2 regions of the Paenibacillus sp. PastF-3 genome follow, and region 2 is predicted to be linked to the other one. Evidence: riboswitches for the same ligand, from Rfam matches in the RefSeq annotation. Region 2 holds a riboswitch; the other holds the start of a gene.

Evidence for each region. Region 2 has a riboswitch for thiamine pyrophosphate ahead of M2444_RS12415 (ECF transporter S component). Riboswitches for the same ligand answer to the same signal wherever they lie in the genome.
Region 1: it holds a riboswitch for thiamine pyrophosphate, as region 2 does, so the genes downstream of both, M2444_RS00470 (ABC transporter ATP-binding protein) here and M2444_RS12415 (ECF transporter S component) in region 2, are expected to answer to the same signal.

The regions. Positions count from the first base shown of each region.
Region 1 is NZ_JARXWM010000001.1:100,553-106,646, forward strand. Features, by position in the region: gene thiM (hydroxyethylthiazole kinase) at 1-383, opposite strand, end outside; gene M2444_RS00460 (ABC transporter substrate-binding protein) at 424-1,458, opposite strand; gene M2444_RS00465 (ABC transporter permease) at 1,455-2,228, opposite strand; gene M2444_RS00470 (ABC transporter ATP-binding protein) at 2,209-3,099, opposite strand; TPP riboswitch at 3,139-3,242, opposite strand; gene M2444_RS00475 (amino acid ABC transporter substrate-binding protein) at 3,466-4,302, shown strand; gene M2444_RS00480 (amino acid ABC transporter permease) at 4,354-5,022, shown strand; gene M2444_RS00485 (amino acid ABC transporter ATP-binding protein) at 5,037-5,789, shown strand; gene M2444_RS00490 (S-layer homology domain-containing protein) at 5,883-6,094, opposite strand, start outside.
Region 2 is NZ_JARXWM010000005.1:147,182-153,275, forward strand. Features, by position in the region: gene hflX (GTPase HflX) at 1-564, opposite strand, end outside; gene M2444_RS12410 (hypothetical protein) at 1,161-1,955, shown strand; TPP riboswitch at 2,049-2,160, shown strand; gene M2444_RS12415 (ECF transporter S component) at 2,269-2,904, shown strand; gene M2444_RS12420 (ABC transporter ATP-binding protein) at 2,901-4,397, shown strand; gene M2444_RS12425 (energy-coupling factor transporter transmembrane component T family protein) at 4,339-5,130, shown strand; gene M2444_RS12430 (DEAD/DEAH box helicase) at 5,312-6,094, opposite strand, start outside.

The sequences.
Region 1 (6,094 bases), on a different contig from region 2:
CTCTCACCAATGACATTGGCAACTTCAGCCACATTGCCACGTAGAGCGGTAATTTGCATCTCATTCACAAGCTTTTGAGTGACAGCTGTTCGATAAGCAGTGGCTCCCGCACCCACTGGATCAAGAACTAAGGGAACGCCGTGCTTATTCGCAGATTGTCCCGCGAGCACCATAGATTGAATGGCGTAGTCATTCAGTGTGCCGATATTCAGAACTACGGCAGATGAAAATGCGGCGATATCTGCCACTTCTTCGTGAGCATCCGCCATAAAGGGGGAGGCTCCAAGCGCTAAAAGACCGTTGGCTGAAAAATTCGCTACCACGATATTGGTGATATTGTGGATCAAGGGATTGAATTCCCGTACTTTGGATAGATAACACATGATAATTCCTCCTCAAGTTTTATGGGCGAATAGCTAATGTTTAAAGATTAATAAAAGCATCCTCAGCTTTGATGTCAGTAGACAGTAAATCATTGTCTGATAGCCACTGTCGTACCTTCTCCCAAGACGCGGGTTCTTGATATCCAAAATCTTGGTCACCCGCATTCATTAGCGGTAGTAGAATAGCCAGACTCTTCTCTTCAATTTGCTTATCAAGTGGAGAGGTCTCATCTTCGTGTGCAAGCAGCAAATTCAACGCTTTTTCCGGATTCTCCTGCACAAATTGTTGTCCTTTAGTAATTGCATTTAGAAACTTTTTGAAATAGGACTCAGAATTTTGTATTCCTTGATCGCTGGCGACAAGTACTAGCTCGTAATAATCAGGGACTCCGTAATCCGTGGGGTTGAACGAGTTCACGGAATGCCCTTCTTTTTCCAAGATTAATTGTTCGTGGTTAATGAACCCTCCCATAATGGCATCCACTTGCCCCGTCGCAATCGCCGGAATAAGGTCAAAGCCTACGTCGATTAATTTGCTGGCCTTAGGGTCACCCCCATCGTTTTGGATCATCGTACGAATCATGGCTTCATAAAGAGGAATGGAAGAATACCCAATCTGTTTACCTGTGAGGTCTTTGGGACTATGAATGTCTCCAGTCTGAGGTACCATTAAATGATTAAGCGGATGTCTCACAATCGCAGCAATCGAACGTACTGGAATGTTCTCACTGCGTGCCATGAGCACCTGAGGCTGATAACTAAGCGCTAAATCGATTTGATTCGCTGCTACAAGTTTCAGTGCGTCATTGCTGTCTGCGGGCATTTGGATCTCTACGTCCAGACCTTCCTCTTGGAAATAACCATTCTGCTCAGCAGCATATAAAAAAGAGTGAACGGCATTGGGATACCAATCGAGCATAATCGTCAGCTTGTGCGTTTGTTTAATTTCGTTATTAGATGAATTAGCAGGAGTATTGCTTACATTGGATGCTTTTCCGCAGCTGGTGAAGATTAGGACTGAACATATGAGAAATACGGGAATAAGCCATTTTCTTTGGAAATTCAAATCATTCATTGTTTAGATCCTCTTTTCTTTAAAAATAATGGTTCGAGCAGAGCTATCATTAGAAACAACACTATACCAAGCGCGGACAACAGAAATACAGCGGCGAACATTTCGGCACTTTGCAAATTTCCGGCCATCCTTCGGCTAAAGTAACCGAGTCCTTTGCTTCCGCCGAGCCATTCGCCGATGGTCGCTCCAATCACGGAGTACACAATGGATAGCTTTAGTCCTGAGAAAAAGGAGGGCAGCGCCAGCGGGATTTGGGTTTTAACGAGCAGTTGCCAGCGGTTGGCGCCAAATGTTAACAATAAGTCTTTGTAGGCTTGACCACTTGTACGAAATCCGTCATATGTACTCACAACGACTGGAAAAAAAGCAGTTAGAAACACAACAGCCACTTTGCTCCATAGCGTATACCCGAACCACATAATAAAAATGGGGGATAGCGCGATTAACGGAATCGTCTGACTGATAATAAGGAACGGATAGATGGCCTTTTCAAGGGGACGAAACAAGTACATTCCGGTGCCCAGCAGTGCACCACAAATAACTGAGAGAACAAAGCCTACGCATATTTCCTGCAATGTCGTCAATAAATGCGGTCTGAGTAATTGCCTGTGTTCGATCAATGCGATGCCTATTGAAGAAGGTGCAGGTAGGATAAAGGCTGGAATCAAGTGAAGACGAACAGCTGACTCCCAGATCACAAGAATGAACAACAGCAATAGAATGAAGGGAACGTAATTGTTTACATATTTTTTAAAAGATATGGGCTGCATACAGTCTCCGCTCCAACTCTTCCCGCAACGCTATAAACCGGGGTTCATAGTTCAACTTGTAATGTCTTGGCCTCGGTAAATCAACGACAATCTCCTGGATTTCGCTATGGATTCCTCCAGACAATAAATAAATCCGATCGCTTAGTAATAGCGCTTCCTCTAGATCATGGGTGATGAGCATCACTGTTTGACCCAGCTCATCCCAAAGCTCCAATAGCCAACGGTGTATCTCACGTTTGGTCATAGCATCGAGCGCTCCAAACGGCTCATCTAGCAGCATAAGACCGGCCCCGCCACCAGCTACAAGCGTTCGTAGAAATGCGACTCGCTGTTTCATGCCACCCGACAGCTCATGGGGATATGCCCTCTCTACATCGGCTAAACCGAAACGTGAAAGCATTTCTTGAATGCGAGAGATCGTCTGTTGTTTGCTAAACGTTGGTTTAATCTCCCAGGGCAAAAGACAGTTGTCGAGCACGGTTCTCCAAGGCAACAGCAAATCCTGCTGAGGCATGTAAGCGATCTGACCTAAGCGAGTAGAGGATGACGGGTTCGAATGAATTATTATTTGCCCGTGAGTGGGTTCGAGCAAGCCTGCTATAGTTTTGAAAAGCGTGCTTTTTCCGCATCCGCTAGCCCCAATGACCGAGACAAACTCTCCTCTGCTGATATCTAAGGATAGATCTGCAAATACAGGGGGGTGTTCAGATTCCGGAAAAGAGTAGGTTAAGCCTTGAATGGATAGGATTGTCGTGATGATCGAACCTCCTAAACGTTTTGTGATGGATAAACTTCTTGTATGCTTAAGTTTTGTGATTGATTGTAAACAAATAAAGACCCATTCATTTCCGAAGGGAAATAAATGGGTCAAAAAGTTCATTCTGCATAGGAACACTAAAATGCATGGGATGAAAATTCTGCTCCACTTCCCTCCGCTGGTATGATCCAGATCAGGTTCCAAGGGTCCGGAGCTTGAAGCTCCGTCTCAGTCGGCCGACTCCCCTAGTGAAATAACAGGTCCATATTTAATTTGTTTATAAATATACCATATCTTTCTGAGATGTAAAGAGAGGATCTTGTGAAGGATTATTCTAAGATTGGGTAATATAAGGGTAGAGATTTACCTAATATTACAATTCCGATGTATATAATCGGAAAAAATCATTGACGGTATACAGCGGCCAGTGTAGTATACAATTTACCGGATGAATTCCGGGTAAAGAGAGGGGAATTAATTATGAAAAAACTAAGTTTAACTATTCTATTGGCGTTAACCGTGGTGTTTGTAGCGGCCTGCGGCAATAATTCGAATACCGGTACGTCTAAGAATTCTTCAGCTGGAACGAATGCTGGAAATACAGCCACTGCACAAAACAGTCTGGAAGCTGTTAAAGCTAGCGGCAAATTGCGTATAGGAACAGAAGGGACCTATGCACCCTTTACTTATCATGACGCTTCGGGCAAACTGACCGGCTTTGATGTAGAAATTGCTGAGGAAGTAGCGAAGCGTCTCGGTGTTGAACCAGAGTTTTTTGAGACACAGTGGGACGGTATTTTTGCTGGGATGGATGCCAAGCGGTTTGATGTTATTTTTAACGAAGTATCCATTAATGAAGATCGTAAAGTGAAATATGATTTCTCCGAACCGTATATCGTATCTAAAGCGGTATTGATAGTGAGTGAAAACAATGAGGATATCAAAACCTTTGCAGATCTTAAGGGGAAAAAAGCCGGACAATCTCTGACCAGTAACCTGTCTGATATCGCCCGTGAGAACGGGGCTGAAATTGTAGCTACAGATGGCTTCAATCAAGCGATGGACCTATTGACCTCAGGCCGTATTGATGCGACTGTAAATGATGGTTTGTCTTATCTAGACCTGAAAAAGCAAAAGCCTGATGTAAAAATTAAAGTAGTAGATGAGATTCCAGACGGTTCACAAAGCGCAGCTGTTTTCTTAAAAGGCAACGAAGAGTTGGTAAAAGCAGTTAGTGATGCAATTGTTGAAATGAAGAGCGATGGCACGTACTTAAAGATTTCTGAGAAATACTTTGGTGCTGACGTTTCAAAATAATTCAAGGGTTCAGAAGCTAACCAGCTTGGAGCCAAAAAAGGATGTCTAAAAATGGATGACCGCAAAATACAAATTTTCTTAGATTCACTGCTACCCCTGCTAAAAGCTGGGGTGGCTTTTACCATTCCATTGGCATTGATATCATTTGCACTGGGAATGATCTTAGCGATATTGACAGCACTGGCTCGTCTCTCCCCGTGGATACTTCCGAAGCTAATCGCCCGCTTTTATGTATGGGTCATTCGTGGAACCCCATTGTTAGTACAACTGTTTATTATTTTTTATGGTTTGCCGGCAGTGGGAATTGTGCTCGACCCTTTCATAGCCGCGACCATTGGATTTACGCTTAGTGTAGGGGCTTATTCATCGGAAATCATCCGTGCGGCTATTCTGTCGATACATAAAGGTCAGTGGGAAGCGGCTTTCTCCGTTGGGATGACTCGTACCCAGGCACTGCGCCGCATTATTCTGCCACAAGCTGCCCGTGTTTCTGTACCGCCGTTATCGAATTCCTTTATTAGCTTAGTCAAAGACACTTCATTGGCAGCAATCATTACCTATACGGAGATGTTTAGAACTGCGCAGCAGGTAGCTTCTACAACGTATGAGCCTCTGCTGGTGTATACGGAAGCCGGATTATTCTACTTATTGTTCTGCTCTGTGTTGTCAGCACTGCAAAACTACTTGGAGAAACGACTGAGTCGTTACTCTGCGAGCTAAAGGGGGAGACAATTATGATTGAAATACTTAATTTGCATAAATCCTTCGGTGAGCTGCAGGTATTAAAGGGCATTGATCTGGAAATGGAGCATGGCAAGGTGCTGGTCATTATTGGCCCATCGGGTTCAGGCAAAACAACGCTTTTACGCTGCTTTAATCTGCTTGAAGTCCCTGATCAAGGAAGCTTATCGCTCAGTGATATTAAAATTAATTTCACGGATAACAAGAAAATCCCCCAGAAGTCCATTTTGGCGTTACGTCAAAAAACAGGGATGGTCTTTCAGTCCTATAATCTTTTTCCGCATATGACGGCACTAGGCAATGTAATGGAGGGGCAGGTGACGGTCCAGAAGCGATCCAAGGACGAAGCACGCGAACGTGCCCTTAAGTTATTAACTAAAGTTGGCTTGGCGGACAAAGCGGATGCTTATCCGCATCAACTGTCAGGTGGTCAGCAGCAACGGGTAGCTATCGCTCGTGCCATGGCAGTAGATCCAGAGGTGCTGTTGTTCGATGAGCCAACCTCTGCGCTTGATCCTGAGTTGGTGGGGGAAGTGCTTAAGGTTATAAAACAGTTAGCGGCAGAGGGGATGACCATGGTGATAGTGACCCATGAGATGAAATTTGCTGCTGATGTGGCTGACCGGATCATTCTGATGGATGGAGGCCATATTCTAGAGCAAGGGACTCCGCAAGAAGTTCTTGAGCATCCGCAGCATCCTCGTGCGCTGCAATTTCTGAACAGAATTAGTGGAGAAGAGATATAGAAGAAGATTAAGTCGCAAAAAAGAGCAGTTCAGGAACATTCCTGGACTGCTCTTTCGTGTGTTCAATCAGATCAGTTGAATGCCGCTTATCGGTTAGGATTTCAGACCGGTCTTCAGGAATTCCAAAGCATTATAGAGCATAATCGCAGCTTCGGCGCGAGTGATTTCACTTTTCGGATTAAACTTCCCATTGGCGTCTAAACTATTGATCTTGTATTTAAGCGAACGTTGAATGCTGCCTTGGTAAGAAGGATTCAGCGCAGCAACGTCAGCGATATCTACGGGCACTATATTAATCATCGGCA
Region 2 (6,094 bases):
CTGAATTTGGCGCCTTGCTACTTGCTGTTGAAGCTCAACCTGTAATGCTGAAATCCGTTCTTCAATTCTTCTGCGATCCAGCTCCAGCTTTGTTTCACCAGCGCCTCTGTTCTTCAGCCCAGCACCACCACCTTGTCTGCCGAGAGATTCTCGGAGACCTGTTAATCGGGGGAGCATATATTGCAGCTTAGCTACTTCCACTTGCAGCTGAGCTTCTTTGGTCTTCGCTCGTTCTGCGAAAATATTCAGGATCAGAATCGTCCGGTCAATGACCTGACGGCCTAGAGAGGACTCCAAATTGCGAATCTGTGAAGGAGACAGCTCATCATTAAAAATAACAATAGGAGCATCATGCGCTTCTAAGAGAGCAGATAATTCTTGGATTTTGCCTGTGCCGATATAGTGGGAAGGGTTGATCCGACTTGCCTTCTGACTAAGCTCTCCTACAACTTCTAGGTCACAGGCAGCTGCCAGATTAGTGAGTTCTTCCATTGAATAAGCGAAGTTTGTTTCGTTTTGTAGCTGGACACCGACTATAATAGCTTTTTCTCGTAGTTGTTCCATATATTTATTCATCCTCCAGTAGTAAATAGTAAACGCAAAAAAACACAGGTCATCTGCCTGTGCTTATGGTTCGTTAGAGGACGTCAGACAAATGTGTAAGGGGAAATCTCCGTTACAACATTAGGGTCTTCCATAGATATATCAAATTAAACAACGGCTGGGGCGTAGGGAAATGATAACTTAATCCCTTACGAGCAGCAGTTGGTTTAAATTATAAGAAAGTATAAGTTTCACGATATACTTTATCCTTATAATTCTCACATAAACGCTACCGTCCTTATAAGGACACCGAAGGCGTATTAGTTTGTTGGCTTCTATGGAGTTAAATGGGTAGACCTATCCTGAGTCCTCTGCACATGGGCAGAGCTTTAGCGCTATTCAATTAGCCGCGCAAAGTTCTAACTCGGATAAAATCTATCACACGTAACCCTCCGTTCATAAAAAGTTAAGTCGAGTTTACCACATCCTTTATTTGGTGGCAAATCTGTATTTTATATCTGTTTAGCACTTCTCTATTTTAATATCATCCAAGAATTCTAAAAATTGATTGCATAGCATATAGATATAATTTGATATGAATAGGAGGTGTGAAGACATTGCCTGTCCTCTCTACAAGCACAATCATTAATTTACCTGTCGACGGTACCCGTCCAATAGATCAAGTTGTGATCGAAGTAGTTAACAATGGATCAGCTGGAGCGGCTTGTTATTTAACGGGTTTAGCCAATAGTGCAAGTCATCAGACAGTCTTTATTGAAGAATTATTTGAGCTGCAATATCGGGAAACGTTAAGTAAGACCTACCCTATTGTAGAGGATTTATTTCAATTTAATTTTGTGTATTCACAGGAGCAATTAAAGATTCAGGTTTTTCTTGTGGATGTGAACGGTGTCTGGACGGCTGTTAATCTGGATGTGTTTCAAGTAAGCCGTATAACCTCGGAAATACGTGATAACGTATCGGTTACATCGACTGACTTCGCAGCGATCAGCTTTATGAGGAGTCCTGCCTTTACTATTCCACAAGGTCTTGCGGCTGAAATTAGACCGGCTGCTTTAGATATTCTATCCAAGAGACCTGTGCGTTATATGGTCGTTGCAGGTGGAACTCTGGATGGGACATTTGAAAATTTCCCTACACCAACTACGGATATTCCTGTTACGGACACAGCACTGCTTGTCAATTACACCTGCACTACGGTCACGGGTGGAAAGGTGATTATGCAAGGTACAGGATCAGGGATCTCTGGTGCGTATGCGAATTTGGCCGTTAACTTGCTTAACGAGCGGCTCTCTTACGAGCTTCAGGATGAGCCGGTTACTTTGGTAGTTAACTCACTCTCAGGTGATGATGATCTCGCCGTCACTTTTAAGATGTCCGAGCAATGGTGAGCGTTCTACACTTAGATACCGCGATAGGGATACCCAAGGAACGAAAATCATATTGTAAAAAGTTTACTTATGATATAAGTTATAGGAAGTTGAATCGCAATAAACGGGTGCTTGATGAAGTCAGGCTGAGATAGCGGCCTTATGCCGCTGACCGTCAATCTGATCTGGGTAATGCCAGCGTAGAGACGTTATTGTCGAGCATCCTTTTTTTTGATGCCATGCGCAAGCCTACCCATGAATGGGTAGGCTTTTTAAAATTACTCACATCATGCGAGCAACGAATCCAAGAACCTAGAAGGGAAGTTGTTGAAGCATGGAACAAGCTAAGCAAGGACAAAGGCAAGGACAACAAGACAAAGGGACGAGGTCACGGGGATTGAAGCTGACTGATATTCTGGTAACCATCGTGATCGCGGTCGTATTCGGAATTATCTATAAAATCTGGGGACCGATGTACGACGTGGTCAAACCGCTGGGTACCCATGCGGAGCAAACGATATACGGCATGTGGTTCATTGCCGGGACGTTCGCGTTTCTCATCATCCGCAAGCCGGGAGTGGCGCTTCTGGCTGAGATTGCGGCGGCTTCCGTTAGTGCGCTATTGGGCAGTGAATGGGGGCTTTCGACCTTGTATTACGGCGCGTTGCAGGGATTGGGCGCGGAGTTAGTCTTCGCGATTTTCCTCTATCGCAACGCGAACGTCTGGGTCACGTCGCTGGCCGCGCTCGCGGCGGCGGCGGGTTCGTTGGTGCTGGATTTCGGCTACGGTTACATTGAATCGTTGTCCGCTTGGAACTATACGCTGCTGATCGGACTGAGGGGACTCGGAAGTATCGTCATCGCCGGTATCTTCGCCTTCGGACTGTCCAAAGCGCTTGAGCTCACAGGCGTAACCAAAGTGTTGAGACCGGCGTCCAAGGCGGACTATGACGCATTGACACGACTATGACGCCTGGAGTCTCCATAGCTGCGAGAGTTAAGAACCTAAAGCTTAAGTTTGCCGGAGAGGACTCCTTGTTGTTCAAGGGCATTTCCCTTTCTTTCCACCAGGGGGAGAAGACGCTGCTGCTCGGCCCGAGCGGATGCGGGAAGTCGACGCTGCTGCAGGTGTTGAGCGGTTTGATTCCCGGTTCGATCGAAGTTCCGATGATCGCTGAAGAGACATTTGTTCCCGAGCGATGGGGATACGTATTCCAAGATCCGGATACGCAGTTCTGTATGCCATATGTGGACGAGGAGATGGCTTTCGTTCTCGAGAACATGCGCGTCCCCCGCGAAGAAATGGCAGGTCTGATCCGCCTTTATCTCGCTCAAGTCGGCTTGAAAATTCCTGATATCCATATCGCAATCCAATCGTTATCGCAAGGGATGAAACAGCGATTAGCCATAGCTTCCGTTCTGGCTATGGAGCCAGAAGTGATTTTCCTGGACGAACCGACAGCGCTGTTGGATAGCGAGGGTACGGAGCTGGTATGGTCTGCGATCAGAAGCCTGTCCGAAGGCATTACCTTGATCGTCATTGAACATAAGATCGAAGGCGTAATCGACTTTTTCGATCGGATCGTCGTGTTATCCCGTGAAGGAGTAGTTATCGCTGACGGATCGCCGACGGAAATCTTTTCAGCTAAAAGGAGAGAGCTACAAGAATACGGAATTTGGTATCCGGGCGTCTGGGAGGACTATATCGAGAATAAATCCCGGAGGTCAGACTGCATTACTCGTTATTCAAACGCAAACGATCGGGAAGATGTCTATCTGGAAATGGACAGGTTTCGCGGGAAACGAGGGAACAGGGCGGTCATCGAAGTAGGGAGGGCAATCGTCACCCCTGGTCAATGGATCGGGATCATCGGCCATAACGGAGCGGGTAAGAGCTCCTTGCTGCTCTCGATCATGCGACTGATTAAGACCGAAGGGATATGCAAGATAGCAGGCCGGGAAGCGGAGCATGTTGCGCAAGCGGCCGAGCATATCGCATTCGTTTTTCAAAACCCCGAATTTCAATTTGTAACACATTCGGTACGGGAAGAGATCGAGTATTCGTTGTTGCTGGATGGCGTTCATTGCGAAATTCGGCGTGCGAAGGCGTATAAGCTAATGGAAGAACTTTATTTAGAGGACGTTGCCTCGCGGCATCCGTATCAGCTGTCGATGGGGCAGAAGAGACGATTAAGCGTCGCGACGGCGATCGTAAAAGGGCAACACATATTGCTGCTAGACGAGCCGACCTTTGGGCTGGACGCACGGAATACGTTCTCTTTGCTCGAGAAGCTTGAGCGGCTGCTTTCGGCGGGAGCCTCGATTATTATGGTCACGCATGATGCGCGGATCGTAGAAAATTTCTGCACAGCGTCATGGAGAATCGAAGACGGGAGACTTACTGATGTTATTGACCTTTCCCCACCGGGAAACCTGGCTACACCGCGTCAATCCTACGCTTAAGATCGTTCTGTTCTCTCTCTGGTTCGCGGCAATTATTCTCATCCACGACTTTAACGTCATGGTGAACGTAGCCATCGGCTCGATGCTGCTGCTTCCGTGGTCCGGGCACCCATTGCGCAGATTGCTGTTATACACCTCCCCTTTCTTGCTGATGTTCGTGTCTACATCTACGGGGATGATGTTCTTCGGCAAGGGAGAGACAGAGTGGGTCCGATGGGGATTAGTGAACATTACGGAAGAAAGCTTCTACAGAGGGCTGCATCTGGGGTTCAGGGCACTGAGCATGGCGTCGGTCGGGCTTCTGTTCGGTCTGACGACGAGGCCGGTAAACCTCTTCTACTCCTTAATGCAGCAGGGGAGATTACCGGCTAAGTATGCTTACAGCTTCTTGGCCGCGATGCGGCTGGTGCCTATTCTCGCAGAAGAATTCCAGACCTTGCACCACGCATTGAAAGTCAGGGGAATACGCAAACGAGGGAGGATATTTAACTTCTACCAGCTGTTGCAACGATACGCGATCCCTTTGCTTGCCCAAAGCATACGACGCGCCCATAGAATCGCGGTGGCTATGGAGGCGAAGCGGTTTTCCGGGCAGGCCAAGAGAACTTATTATTATGTTATTGGCTTTACGTACCGCGACGTCCTATTCACCGCATATGCGGTCGGCGTATTCTGGTTGGCATTCCTGGCCGGAATCGAATGGCCTTACGCGGACATTACCGATGTTCGTTAAGCCGTAAAGGATGACATGCACAGATTCGTTGGTGGTTAGAGAATGATTCTGATCTTATGCCATCGTTCAGTAACAAAAAAAGCAGAAACTCGGATATAAAGAGTTTCTGCCTTTTTATTGGATTAAACAAATCTTTCGCTACACTATCCAGCATCTTCTTGAGTATCTGAAAGCGGCAGGATTAGTCTGTTAAGCCTCGCCGCAATGTAAATAGGTCTGTCAAAGCCTCAGTAGACAGCTCGGTAATCCAGCCTTCGGAGCTGGAGATGACATTATCGCTTAGCTGCTGCTTACTCTCCAGCATCTCATCAATTTTTTCTTCGAGCGTCCCGAGGGCGATGAATTTATGCACCTGTACATCGCGCGTCTGGCCCATCCGATAGGCGCGGTCCGTCGCCTGGTTCTCAACGGCCGGATTCCACCAGCGATCGAAGTGGAATACGTGGTTGGCTGCGGTTAGATTCAGACCGACACCTCCAGCTTTAAGTGAAAGGATGAACACATTCGGCTGATCAGTCGGTGGTGCATCTGGACGACTGGATCCTTCGTCCACAGAAGGTATAGGCGTCTGGAATCGCTCAATCATTCGGTCACGCGCCTGTTTGGAGGTACTGCCGTTCAAATAAAGGACGGGCTCTCCCAGCTCCTGCTGTAGAACAGCCTGAAGCATTTTTCCCATCCCGACATATTGCGTAAAAATGAGACAGCGCTCATCCTCTGCACGAAGTTCCTTCACCATATCCAGCAGTCTTTCAAGTTTAGAGGAACGGTTAATGAGTGGACTGGTATCCAGTTTATTGTCCGAATCGGTTTCAGGGAGGGCCTCCTTGGTCAGAAGCATCGGGTGATCACATAGCTGCTTAAGTCCGGTCAAAGCCCCAAGAATGGCGCCCTTACGCTCAATACCTTCCAACTTCTGCATACGTTCGAGCAGTCCGTTTACGGTCTGGTCATAGAGCGCAGC